Teredinibacter turnerae T7901: one gene and its partner. The protein of the gene in region 1 interacts with the protein of each later gene in a pairwise test. Links are inferred from orthologs where the notes say so. Each region holds a gene or a part of one and is shown on either strand. Other genes may lie near its edges.

Evidence for each region.
Region 2: the proteins of aceE (region 1) and groL interact in binary tests that used the Escherichia coli proteins (3 or more experiments, as listed by UniProt). The link is inferred for Teredinibacter turnerae T7901 from one-to-one orthologs.

What each region holds. Positions count from the first base shown.
Region 1 is NC_012997.1:1,072,506-1,079,496, forward strand. The notes cover bases 21-3,247. They hold aceE (pyruvate dehydrogenase (acetyl-transferring), homodimeric type), read left to right. Parts: upstream 21-392; coding sequence 393-3,047; downstream 3,048-3,247. Other genes in these bases: aceF (dihydrolipoyllysine-residue acetyltransferase), read left to right, coding at 3,062-3,247. Outside these bases: more of aceF, read left to right, coding at 3,248-5,011; TERTU_RS04560 (DUF4124 domain-containing protein), read right to left, coding at 5,147-5,557; TERTU_RS04565 (hypothetical protein), read right to left, coding at 5,563-6,939. UniProt on the Escherichia coli protein: Component of the pyruvate dehydrogenase (PDH) complex, that catalyzes the overall conversion of pyruvate to acetyl-CoA and CO(2).
Region 2 is NC_012997.1:3,373,346-3,379,999, forward strand. What follows is about bases 2,101-4,990. They hold groL (chaperonin GroEL), read right to left. Parts: upstream 4,421-4,990; coding sequence 2,780-4,420; downstream 2,101-2,779. Other genes in these bases: TERTU_RS13365 (Fe-Mn family superoxide dismutase), read right to left, coding at 2,101-2,523; groES (co-chaperone GroES), read right to left, coding at 4,483-4,773; TERTU_RS13380 (FxsA family protein), read right to left, coding at 4,967-4,990. In the rest of the region: TERTU_RS13350 (fumarate hydratase), read right to left, coding at 1-698; TERTU_RS13355 (hypothetical protein), read right to left, coding at 810-1,571; more of TERTU_RS13365, read right to left, coding at 1,942-2,100; more of TERTU_RS13380, read right to left, coding at 4,991-5,404; TERTU_RS13385 (AmpG family muropeptide MFS transporter), read left to right, coding at 5,535-6,654.

The DNA of each region.
Region 1 (6,991 bases):
GCTAGTCTCGGGTTAATGTTTTTTGTGGTGCCTTGCCTGTGAAATTCACGATGAATGTACAGCCAAACAGTGTTTAGCGATACGCTGGCAAGCGCACAGAGATGGTTGTTTTCTAGCCGGTTGGTCGCTTGGTTAAAGGATTTCTCTGGCGCCGGTTTTCAGTCGCACTTTCAGCGGCTGGTCCGATCAGGTACAGCTATCGCGCCACCCAGGGTAAGTCTCGCCGGAATTCAAAGCCAGGCAAAAAGGGGCAATTCAAAAAAACTCTCAACCCAAAATTTCCACTGCGAAGAATTAATCAGCGGATGAATGCTAAAACAGAGTAGCCATTCGCGGCGACACGCTATCTTAAAAAAACTGTGCATAACACAGTCATGAATCAGGAGGCTTTAATGCTTGAGGATACTGATGCTCTCGAAACCCAGGAGTGGTTAGAAGCACTGGAATCGGTTATACGCCACAGCGGCGCGGATCGCGCTTCATACCTGTTGGTACAACTGGCAAACAGTGCAATCCACTCTGGCGTTCGTCTGCCGTCGGCGATCACGACGCCTTACGCAAATACCATTGCTGTTCGCGATGAAAAACGTTCACCCGGTGACGAGCACATGGAGCGAAAAATCCGCTCCCTGGTGCGCTGGAACGCGATTGCAATGGTTATGCGCGCGAATGATAACGACGAAGGTTTGGGTGGTCATATCTCCTCATTCTCGTCCTCTGCGACCCTGTACGAAGTGGGTTTTAACCACTTTTTCCGTGGCGATGACGGTGAACAACGCGGTGACCTGGTGTATTTCCAAGGTCACATTTCCCCCGGCATTTACGCGCGCTCTTACCTCGAGGGTCGTTTGTCTGAAGACCAACTGGATAACTTCCGTCGCGAAGTGGACGGCAACGGCTTGTCTTCCTATCCGCACCCCTGGCTGATGCCAGACTACTGGCAGTTCCCGACCGTCTCTATGGGACTGGGTCCTATTCAAGCTATTTATCAGGCGCATGTGATGCGTTACATGTCCGCTCGTGGTTTGTGTCCACGCGGTGACCGCAAAGTGTGGGCATTCCTGGGCGATGGTGAGTGTGATGAGCCGGAATCCCTCGGCGCTATCTCCATGGCAGGTCGCGAACAGCTGGAGAATTTGATCTTCGTGATCAACTGTAACCTTCAGCGTTTGGATGGTCCTGTGCGGGGTAACGGCAAGATTATTCAAGAGCTGGAAGGCGTATTCCGCGGCGCAGGTTGGAATGTCATCAAAGTGGTTTGGGGTTCCGGTTGGGACCGCCTGCTCGAGAAAGACAAAACTGGTTTGTTGCAGAAGCGCATGAACGAAGTGCTCGACGGCGAACTGCAGAACTACAAAGCCAACGGTGGCGCCTACACCCGCGAACACTTCTTTGGTAAATACCCCGAGTTGCTGGAACTGGTCGCAGATATGAGCGACGACGAGATTTTCCAGCTCAACCGTGGTGGCCACGATCCGCAGAAAGTGTATGCAGCGTATTCAGAAGCTGTGTCTCACAAGGGGCAGCCGACAGTTATTCTGGCCCACACTGTAAAAGGCTACGGCCTGGGTGCTTCGGGTGAATCAGCCAACGTCGCGCACTCGGTCAAAAAGCTGGACGTTGAAAGCCTGAAGAATTTCCGCGACCGCTTCGGTATTCCTGTTTCCGATGACGATCTGAAATCTGTGCCTTACTATCGACCTGCGCCGGATTCGCCAGAAATGGTCTACATGCGCAAGCGCCGTGAGGCATTGCAGGGTTACCTGCCGTCGCGTGTGGCCGATTTCGAATCGATGGAAATCCCCAGCCTGGATACCTTTAAAGGTCTGTTGAAAAGCACCGGGGAACGCGAAATTTCCTCTACTATGGCGTTTGTCCGTTTTATCTCCACGCTGGTGAAAGACAAAAACATGGGCAAGCAGGTTGTGCCTATCGTGCCTGACGAAGCGCGTACTTTTGGTATGGAAGGCATGTTCCGTCAGCTGGGTATCTACTCATCTGAAGGGCAGCACTACACCCCGCATGATCACGATCAGATCATGTACTACAAAGAAGACAAAAAAGGCCAGATCCTCGAAGAAGGTATTAACGAAGCTGGTGCAATGTCTGCGTGGATCACTGCGGCAACAGCCTACAGCACTTACCGTGTACCTATGGTGCCGTTCTATGTTTACTACTCCATGTTCGGCTTCCAGCGTATTGGTGATCTGGCGTGGCTGGCCGGTGACATTCAGGCGCGTGGCTTTCTGATTGGCGCCACCGCGGGTCGTACCACGCTGAATGGCGAAGGCCTGCAGCACCAGGACGGTCACAGCCATTTAATGGCGAACACCATTCCAAACTGCCGCAGCTACGATCCTACCTATGCCTATGAGCTTGCAGTGATCATTCAGGATGGTTTGAAGCGTATGTATGTCGACAAAGAAAATGTCTTCTACTACCTCACCACCATGAACGAGAACTACGCGCACCCGGATATGCCGTTAGGGGCAGAAGAGGGCATCATCAAAGGTATCTACAAGCTGAAAGACGGTAAAAAGGCCGTTAAGAAGAAGCGCGTACAGTTGATGGGTGCCGGTACCATTTTGCGTGAGGTGGAAGCTGCAGCTGAGTTGCTGCGCGATGATTGGGGTGTAGAGTCCGACATCTGGAGCGTTACCAGCGTTAACGAACTGGCGCGTGATGGTCAGCGCACTGACCGCTGGAACCGCATGCATCCAAGTGAGGAGCCCAAGAAAGCGTACCTCACCGCGCAACTGGAAGAGAGCGAAGGTCCTTTCGTTATCTCGACGGACTACATGAAGAGCTACACTGAGCAGTTGCGGGCCTATGTTCCAGGCCAGTATGTCGTGCTGGGTACCGATGGTTTTGGCCGTTCGGACACCCGCAAAAAACTGCGCAGCTTCTTCGAAGTAGACCGCTACTACGTGGCCTGTGCGGCATTGAAAGCGCTGGCTGACGAGAAAAAAATCGAGCTGTCTGTGGTGAGTGATGCAATGAAAAAATACGGCATCAATGCAGAAAAAACTGACCCGACTATTTGCTAGAGGAGAGTAACTGAGTGGCTAAGCAAACTATCCCAGTACCCGATATTGGCGGGGCTGAGAACGTTGATGTGATCGAAGTCTGCGTTGCTGTTGGCGACGTTGTGGCTGCAGAAGACTCTCTTATCGTGCTGGAATCAGATAAAGCGTCGATGGATATTCCTGCTCCGGTTGCGGGAAAAATCACCCAACTGCTTGTTAAAGAGGGCGATACAGTTTCAGAAGGCGACAGCATTCTTGAAGTGGAGGTCGAAGGCGCTGCTGACGAACCTGCCGCTGAACCGGCTGCAAGCGCGGAGCCGGAAGCCAAGAGTGAGCCAGCCTCCGCCCCTGCAGCGTCAAGCGAATCCGCCGAGATGCCGGTGACTGTGCCGGATATCGGTGGTGCAGAAGGTGTGGATGTCATCGAAGTTTGTGTTTCTGTTGGCGATGAAATTTCCGAGGGCGATTCAATGATCGTTCTGGAGAGCGATAAAGCGTCCATGGAAATACCAGCGCCAGCCAGCGGTAAAGTCGTCAGCATCTCTATTAAAGAGGGCGACAAAGTTTCGATGGGTGACGCTGTACTGGTGTTGCAAGTTGCTGGCAGCGCGCCGGCAGCAAGCGACAGCGCCCCTGCCGAAGAAGCTCAGAAGGCAGCGGCGCCTGCAGCAGCTGAACCCTCTCCTGCGACCCCTGCGGCTCAGGCTCAGCCGGGCGGTGTACAGGAGGTTGCTGTGCCTGACATTGGTGGTGCGGAAAAGGTGGATGTTATTGAAGTCTGTGTTTCTGCAGGCGATGAGATATCTGAAGGTGATTCCGTAATCGTTCTCGAGAGCGATAAAGCGTCTATGGAAGTGCCCTCGCCGGCGTCAGGGAAGGTTGTTGAGGTACTGTTGAAAGAGGGCGATAAGGCGTCTAAAGGCGTTCCGATGCTGAAGCTGGAAGTCGCTGGTCAGGTCGCGTCATCTGCACCTGCTCCTGCGGCATCGTCGAGCCCGAGCACGCCCGCAGCAGCAGCGCCGGCTAAGAGTAAAAAAGCTCCCGCTCCGGAAGCTAAACTCACCGGTGCCAATGTATACGCGGGCCCTGCGGTGCGTCATTTGGCGCGTGAATTGGGCGTGGACCTGACTAAGGTTGTGGCGACTGGCCCCCGTAAGCGTATCACCAAAGATGACGTAAACAGCTACGTTAAAAACGCGCTCAAGCACCACAAGGAAGCGCCTGCGGCAGCTGCAGCTACCGGTGGCGCGGGTATACCCGCGGTACCGGCGGTCGATTTTTCTCAGTTCGGCGAAATAGAAATGCTGAAAATGAGCAAAATCAAAAAAGTGACTGCGGCGAATATGTCTCGCAACTGGTTGAACGTGCCTCACGTCACTCAGTTTGACGATGCCGATATCACTGAGCTGGAGGAATTCCGCAAGAGTGTGAAGGCGGATGCAGAAAAAGCCGGTGTTAAGTTGACGCCATTGCCTTTCCTGTTGAAAGCCTGTGCTGCGGCCCTGGAAGCTGAGCCTGCGTTTAATGTTTCACTGCACTCTGACGGTGAGCACTTGGTTCAGAAAAAATATGTGCACATTGGGATTGCGGTGGACACACCTAACGGGTTAATGGTGCCGGTGATTCGCGATGTGAACAAAAAAGGTTTGTTCCAACTGGCAAAAGAATCGGTAGAGTTGGCGTTGAAAGCGCGTGATGGCAAGCTGTTGCCGCGTGATATGCAGGGCGGATGTTTCACCATCTCCAGCCTCGGTCCGATTGGCGGTACCGGTTTTACTCCCATAGTGAATGCGCCAGAAGTCGCGATTCTTGGCGTATCTAAGGCCTCTATTCAGCCTGTGTGGGACGGCAAAACCTTTATTCCGCGGCAGATGTTGCCGCTGTGCCTCTCCTACGACCACCGAGCTATTAACGGTGCAGATGCGGGTCGCTTCATGACCAAGCTGACGTCAGTGTTGGGCGACTTGCGTCGTTTTCTGCTCTAAGCTTGCAGCATAAGCAGGGCAAAAAATAAAACCCCCAGAGTTAGCGCTCTGGGGGTTTTTTTATATTGACTGGATGGTGGGTGTGCTGTGTCTAAGTGACCCCGGTGTCTCTCCTACGCCGATGTCTTTCCTAGGTTAGTGCATGTCCTGCTCAGCCTCGCGAAAACACTCGACGCGATCTTTCGTTTTGTTCGGGTGTAGCATGGCGCACTCTTCTCTGGTTGGTGGTGTTGTTGCCGGTTTGTGTTCATCGGTTCGCGGAAGTCGCGATGCCTGCTCTCGCTCCACTTCCTGGCGGCGCAGCTCCGCGCGATAATCGTTAACGCGCTTGCGCTGTTCGTTGAGCTCTTCGCTGGTTAAGCCGAGTTTAGGGGCTTCTTTGAGCTCAACGATTTCTGTTTCGACGGCGGTATTTGCGGGTGGCCGATCGCCGAAATGCACACGACCTTTCTCGTCAACCCATTTCACTGCATCAGCATAGGATTGCGATACATCCACGTTACTTAACGCGAGGGCGAGCCCGAGTGCCCAGTACTGCCGTTTCATTAGTATTACTCCTTGGGATTGTCCTCATTGAGCGCGATTTCCGCAGCAGGTGACATATTCTGGCTGCTCGCGCGCTCGAGACGGCCGCCGTTCAAACGGCGGCTGTAGGCAGCAAGTAATACGAGCTGCGCGATTATCAGTCCCTCATACGGTTTTCTGTAACGGCCTTCGTTTACCGACACGGGGACGAACCCCTGCACCACAAACCAGGCGGTAAATATCGCTGCCAATAACCACTGGTGGCCCTGAAATTGATGTTTGTTTTTTCGCCATGTGTAGAGTGTGAGTGCTACCGTCAGCAGGCCCAGGGGTAACCATATCCAGCGTGAGTGGTAGTTCACAAAGCCCAGCCCGTAGTCGAGATTGGAGTCGGGCCAGGATGGATCAAGCATCAAAAAAATCAGATTCTCGCTCACCAGCCACATGTACTTCTGAAAACTCAGACTATTGCGTTCAAAGTAGGTTTCCCAGTCTTTGCTGCCATTGTCGATATTGATGTCGACAACCACCTTCCCGGTACGCGCGGTGTGCCAGTCACTGAGCGGAGCCAGAGGACGCGTGCCGGTAGATGGCGAGCCGTAGCCGTAATACCAGACAGCACCCTGGCGGGAGTACTTGATCTGAATTTCCTTCTTGCCGGATTTAGCGTAGATCATATTCATTTGGCCTACCCCGTGAGGTGCGATAAGCCCCATTTTTTGATAGCTGCGGTAGCTGAGCGGGCCAAGAATCAAGCCTAGCAGTACAAGCGAGTAGACCGCCTTGGTCATTTTCTGCGGTTGGCTGAACCAAAGCCAGGAAGCCGCGACCGCTGCCATAGGGATACAAACGCCGCGGGTCAGGCCCGCAATAATCCAGATAAACACCATGAGTACGAATGCATTTACTGTCTGTTTGCGCATCGAGCGCCAGGTGGCCCAGAGCGCGCCGCCCATGAGTGGCAGCATCAGCGTTTCTTGCATGTAGTAGCCGTAGATGCTCAGCCACGAAGGCAACCAGGTAATGGCCACCCAGCCAACCAGTGCGATGTCTTTGGAGGGTTGCAGTTCACGAAAAAACCGGTACCACAGCCAGGGCATCGCAAACGCGAGCAGAATTGTATAAAAACCGACCAATCCATGATCGCCGTAGGTTAGCTTGCCGATAGCGCTGATATACAGCTGGTACATCACCGGGTCGGTCAGCGTCATTGGGTCGTCTCTGAGCACATCGGTACCTTGCTCCCAGTGACGCTGGGGGTCGCTCCATATATGGCGGGCGGGATCGTGTTCGATGATGTAATACGCGCGGAAGAGATATCCGAGTACCAAAAGGGTGTATACCACACCGATGAAGATGGAGCGGGGATCAATGGATTTGGGGGCTACAACTGGTGTCGTCACGGCGATTACCTACAGGATTTCTTGTTGTTTTTGTGGTCGGTGGCGGGCTGGT
Region 2 (6,654 bases), 2.3 Mb from region 1 along the record:
TCAAGACGCAATGCCTCCGAGCGATTCTCAGCACCGCGTTCGCGCAACTCCTGAATATCGACAGGATCAAGAAGCGCTTCTTTCGCCAGTAACATGGCCTTTTCAGCGGTGCCACCAATACCAATTCCGAGCATGCCGGGAGGACACCAGCCCGCTCCCATTTGTGGGACAACATTTAATACCCAGTCAACGACCGAGTCCGACGGGTTCAGCATGGCGAATTTGGTTTTTGCCTCCGAGCCTCCGCCTTTGGCTGCAACATGAATGTCAACGGTATTGCCGGGAACCATTTTGTAGTGAATCACCGCAGGCGTGTTGTCGCCGGTATTTTTACGTGCGCCGTCCGGGTCGGAAAGAATAGACGCGCGCAGAACGTTATCCGGGTGCTTATAAGCGCGGCGTACGCCTTCATTGATGATGTCATCAAAACTCATATCAGCATCAATTTTGGTATCCATGCCTACATTAACAAACACAGTGACGATGCCCGTGTCCTGGCATATGGGACGGTGACCCTGCGCGCACATACGCGAGTTAATCAGAATTTGGGCCATGGCGTCCTTGGCGGCAGGGTTTGCTTCTTTCTTATACGCCTCATGCACGGCGTCGATAAAATCTTTCGGGTGGTAGTACGAAATGAACTGAAGCGCATCGGCAACGCTATCAATAATATCTTGCTGACGAATGATGGTAGTCATAACAATTCCAACGTTGATTGGTGGTATGCGTAGAAATGGAGTGCTGGGCATTTTAGCCCAGCGAGCGTCACGCGCCGCAGGTTTGGATCAAGTTAAAGACCCAATAGCGGCTTAGGGTGCCGTCGACCCAGCGCGCAACTGCAACAGTTGTTGGTTCACGGTTCGACGGAAAGCATCAATGGCTTCGATGGCTTCCTCGTTGGTTTTAATCCGAGATTGTAGCGCTGCCTCGCTTTTTTCCAGTTTGCGCATCGTATCGGTCAATGCCTGGACCTGAGCCACCCCCTGCGATGCGCGCGTTTCCACTGAGGAAATCGCAGATTGCTGGCCTTCGATAAGATCGTTAATTAGCTTGATATCAGCCTTTGGCCCTTTCAGGGCTGTTGCAATTTTGCTGTCCACTGAACCGGCGGATTTTGTAAGTGCTGCAATCTTGTCGGTGTTGGCTGCAATCGCTTTCCGGTTGGTATCGTAAGACACGCCCCAAAGTTTGCGGATCTCCGAGTCGGCCCATTTTAGCTTAGCCTGAACTGCCGCCATGGATGCGGTTGACTCGTCGCCAGTCATCTCCAACTGCTTTTCCAAATCGACAATCCGGCTATCTGCCGAGCCCAGTTGTGCCATCAACAGCTGGTTCTGTTGATACATATAAGCAACCCCGCCCAAAGCGACAAACGCAATTAACAGGGCAATGACGCCGACGATAGATACCCCACCACCGCTGGGCTTCGACGATGAGGGCTGCGCAGGTACCGCAGCTCGCGTATCGCTTTTTACTGCGCGGTTCGCGCCGGATGACGGGCGTTGACGGCGGGCAATTTCATCGGGGTCAGGGCGAATGGCACTAATCGTGGGTTCTTTTCTTTCAGTCATAAAAGTCAGCAAATTGAATTTAAAAACCAGGTGCGCCAATCGTAAACTGACGCATTAACAATTATCACGCTATTCTAGCAGTTTCAACGAGTTAGCAGTGAAACCACACAAAGCAATGAAGTTCACTGTTACGCAAACAGCGATTTACTTCGCATCTGCATCGAGCAGTGGCCGCTCGATAATTCGCTGCTCTTCACTCGGTGCCAGGGGAATACGCTACTGCGTAGTGTTGTTGACAGCCAAACAAGCAGGTTTGTTCGAACAACGGCACATTCAGCGTACACAAAAGCTGGTTCTGCGGATTTTTGCGGTTCCAAAACCAACAAAGCACGCTTACGCGTGCTTTGTTGGTGTACTTCGCTAGCTGAAATTATGCGAAATTTGCGTTCACAAAATCCCAGTTCACCAGGTTCCAGAATGCGTCCATATACGAGGGGCGCGCATTGCGGTAGTCGATGTAGTACGCATGCTCCCACAAATCCACAGTCAACAGAGGCGTCAGAGTATCGTCAGTCAGTGGCGTCGCGGCATTTGAGGTGTTAACAATTTCTACGCTGCCATCCGCTTTCTTGACCAACCAAGTCCAGCTTGAACCAAAGTTGTTGATCGCAGAAGTGGTGAACTTCTCTTTAAAGTCTGCAAATGAGCCAAACGCGGAATTAATTGCGTCGGCAATGGCTCCAGTCGGCTCACCGCCACCGTTGGGGCTCAAGCAGTTCCAGTAGAACGAGTGGTTCCAGATCTGCGCAGCATTGTTGAACACACCACCGCTTGACGTTTTTACAACTTCTTCGAGTGTCTTACCTTCGAATTCTGTGCCAGGAACCAGACCGTTTAATTTATCAACGTAGGTTTTGTGATGCTTACCGTAGTGAAAATCGAGGGTTTCTTCGGAAATATGCGGAGCAAGCGCACCGCGCTCGTAGGGAAGTTCTGGTAATTCAAATGCCATAATTGCTTTCCTCTTGGATTGGGTCCTGATACAGCGCAATATCTACGCCATGATTGAGTACGCACGAACAATGAAGGTGGATGAACACCCCGCCACACGTTAAATATCTTAGACGGCCCGATTTTACTTAAATTCAACGCTCCACGGGTAGGAGCGTAATTGATCGACAGTGTAGCCAGATTTTATCGATCATAAAGAAACGGCCCCAAGGGGGCCGTTCTTTTGTAGCTTGGATGAATTCTGATGAAGCCGTAGCTTACATCATGCCACCCATGCCACCCATGCCGCCCATATCTGGGACTGCTGGACCGGCTTTGTCTTCTGGCTTGTCCGCAACCATTGCTTCGGTGGTGATCATCAAACCAGCGATGGAGCCCGCCGCCTGCAGCGCAGTACGAGTCACTTTCGCAGGGTCGAGAATACCCATTTCCAGCATGTCGCCGTATACGCCTGAACCAGCGTTGTAACCGAAGTTACCTTCGCCGCCGCGAACTTTTTCGGCAACTACAGAAGCTTCTTCGCCAGCGTTAGTCACGATCTGACGCAGTGGTGCTTCCATCGCACGACGCGCGATAGCTACACCAGCGGTTTGATCTTCGTTTTCGCCCTGCAGATCTGCAATAGCAGCAACAGCGCGCATCAGAGAAACACCACCGCCAGGCACAACACCTTCTTCAACTGCCGCACGAGTTGCATGCAGAGCATCTTCGACACGGGCTTTCTTCTCTTTCATTTCAACTTCAGTAGCGGCACCGACTTTAATGACTGCTACACCGCCGGCCAGTTTCGCCACACGTTCTTGCAGTTTTTCAGCATCGTACTCAGAGCTGGTTTCTTCGATTTGCTTGCGAATCTGGTTAACGCGCGCTTTGATGTCGTCTGCAGAACCGGCACCGTCAACGATGACACTGTTCTCTTTAGACATGGTGAAACGCTTGGCTTGGCCAAGATGCTCCAAGGTTGCGCTTTCCAGGTCCAGACCAACTTCTTCGGAAATAACAGTACCGCCGGTCAGAATCGCAATGTCTTGCAGCATGGCTTTACGACGATCGCCGAAACCTGGCGCTTTACATGCTGCAACTTTAACAATGCCACGCATGTTGTTAACAACCAGAGTCGCCAGCGCTTCACCTTCAACGTCTTCTGCAACGATAACCAGAGGCTTGCCCGCTTTCGCAACCGCTTCCAAAACTGGCAGAAGCTCGCGAATGTTGGAGATTTTTTTATCAACCAACAGGATGAATGGGCTCTCGTGCTCAACGCTCATATTATCCTGATTGGTAATGAAGTATGGAGACAGGTAACCGCGATCGAACTGCATACCTTCAACAACGTCCAGTTCGTTTTCCAGACCGCTGCCTTCTTCAACTGTGATAACACCCTCTTTGCCAACTTTTTCCATCGCTTCAGCGATGATGTCACCAATGTGAGAATCGCTGTTGGCTGAAATAGTGCCTACCTGTGCAATAGACTTGCTGTCTTCACATGGCTGGGCAGAAGATTTTACAAATTCAACAGCAGCAGCAACGGCTTTGTCGATACCGCGCTTCAGGTCCATAGGGTTCATGCCAGCAGCAACAGACTTGAGGCCTTCGTTCACAATGGCTTGCGCCAGAACAGTTGCTGTAGTGGTACCGTCACCGGCATCGTCAGAGGCTTTAGAAGCAACTTCTTTAACCATCTGCGCACCCATATTTTCGAACTTGTCTTTCAGCTCGATTTCTTTTGCAACAGAAACACCGTCTTTAGTTACGGTTGGAGCGCCGAAAGCTTTGTCGAGAACTACGTTGCGACCTTTAGGGCCAAGCGTGGTTTTTACCGCATCGGCCAAAACATTTACACCTACCAGCATTTTCTGGCGGGCGTCATCACCAAATTTTACGTCTTTAGCAGCCATAGTAATGATTCCTTAACTAGCTAGAATATTGATCGTTAACAGTTACAGTGTTGAAGCGCGACTTACTCGATAATCGCTTTGATGTCGCTCTCACTGAGGATTACCAGCTCTTCGCCGTTAATCTCGATAGTGTCGCTACCGGCATACTTGCCGAACACCACAGTGTCACCCACTTTTACGTCTACAGGGCGAGTCTCACCGTTGTCCAAAACGCGGCCGGAACCAACGGCTACGACTTCACCTTGGTTTGGCTTTTCTTTAGCCGAACCAGGCAAAACGATGCCACCAGCAGATTTTTCTTCTTCTTCCTTGCGGCGAACCACAACACGATCGTGTAAAGGACGAATATTCATTGATGATTTCTCCAGATTTCACGTTATATCAACACTTTTATGCCCGGTTGAGGGGCATTGTTTTAGCGTGCCACCGAGTTAGCTCAGGGGCACAAAAGCCTTCGTGTTCCCCAAGATGGGTACCGTTTTTATGATTTCAACACCCATTTTTAAAAATTAAGCATAAATTTACACCGCCCAGGGTTAAGCCGGGTTAGTCTTCGCGCTTGTAGTCGCCATCTATGGTGGTATGTGACTCGCCAGCTCTGTGGGGGCCATCTGAACGAACGTTTACTTTGCCAAATACCGCATTCTTTAACGCCCAACCCAAAATTACCTGGCGTACACCCGGCAGCAGGCAGCAAAAGCCGACTGCATCCGTGAAGAATCCCGGGGTAAGCAACAGAGCGCCACCGACCGCGAGGAAAATACCCTCAACCATTTCTGAAGCGGGCAACTCACCGTGTTGCATCCTTTGCTGTGCGCGAAACAATGTTTGAATACCCTGCTGCCGCAACAGCGCGAGGCCCAGCATAGCAGTCAAAAAAACCAGGCCAATTGTTGGTAGAGCCCCGATTAAACTACCGACCTTTATCAACAGCCACATCTCAAGAATAGGTACGGCTATAAACAACAGAGTGAAAATTCTCACGACGGCTCCAAAAATAAAAAGCTAAGACAAACAAAGGTGAGGCCTAACCCGGGAATAACAAGGGGGCTGGCGCAAGGCGTTAAATATGCGTAGTGTTCTGACTTCCTGATACCGCTTATTGGACAACCTTTTGGACAAACAGACTCACCGCTCCTGGATGGGGGCACTCAAGCTCTACACCCACCGCCCAGTGATCACCCTACTGCTACTGGGATTCTCCGCCGGACTTCCCTACCTGCTGGTTTTTTCGACACTGAGCGCCTGGCTGAGAGACGCGGAGGTGAGTCGTTCTGCAATCGGATTTTTTGGCTGGGTGGGTATTACCTACTCCGTAAAAGTGCTGTGGGCACCGGTGGTCGATCATTTGCCGCTGCCATTTTTATCTCGCTGGCTTGGTAAGCGACGCAGCTGGCTTCTGCTCGCCCAGGGCGTTATCACCATCGGTCTGCTATTAATGGCCGCAAGCGACCCGGAACAACACCTGGTTATGGTTGCGCTCTGCGCAGTGCTCATCGCCTTTGCATCCGCCACGCAGGACATCGTCATAGACGCTTACCGAATCGAAAGCGCGAGTGAAGAATATCAGGGCGCTATGGCAGCAACTTATATACTCGGTTACCGGCTCGCGCTGCTCGTCGCAGGGGCTGGCAGCCTTCTGATTGCCGATACCAGTACCTGGGCTGCGGCCTATACCTCCATGGCTGCTCTCATGTTTGGGGCTATGCTCGTGTCACTGACGATCGCAGAGCCGGTGCCGGCCGAACGCACGGGTAATCCTCTGACACTATTTACCCGCGAATGGCTATACGAAACGGTAGTTGCCCCATTTGTTGACTTTTTTAAGCGTAACGGCCAGTTCGCTATCCTGATTCTTGCGTTTATTGGGCTATACCGATTGAGCGATATAACGATGGGGATTATGGCCAACCCCTTCTACCTGGATCTAGGCTTCAGCAAAACCGAAATCGCCAGCGTGAGCAAGCTGTTCGGGTTCATCATGACCATTGTGGGCGGGTTTGTCGGCGGCTTGTGTGTCGCGCGTTACGGCGTGCATCGCACCCTGATCGCAGGCGCAATACTGGTGGCGAGCACCAATCTGCTGTTCGTTCAGCTAGCCTACACCGGCCCGGAACTGCCATGGCTTATCGCGGCAATAAGTGCAGACAACCTCAGCGGAGGCTTGGCAGCGACAGGCTTTATCGCCTATATCGCGTCGCTAACCAATCGCGCTTATACGGCCACACAATCAG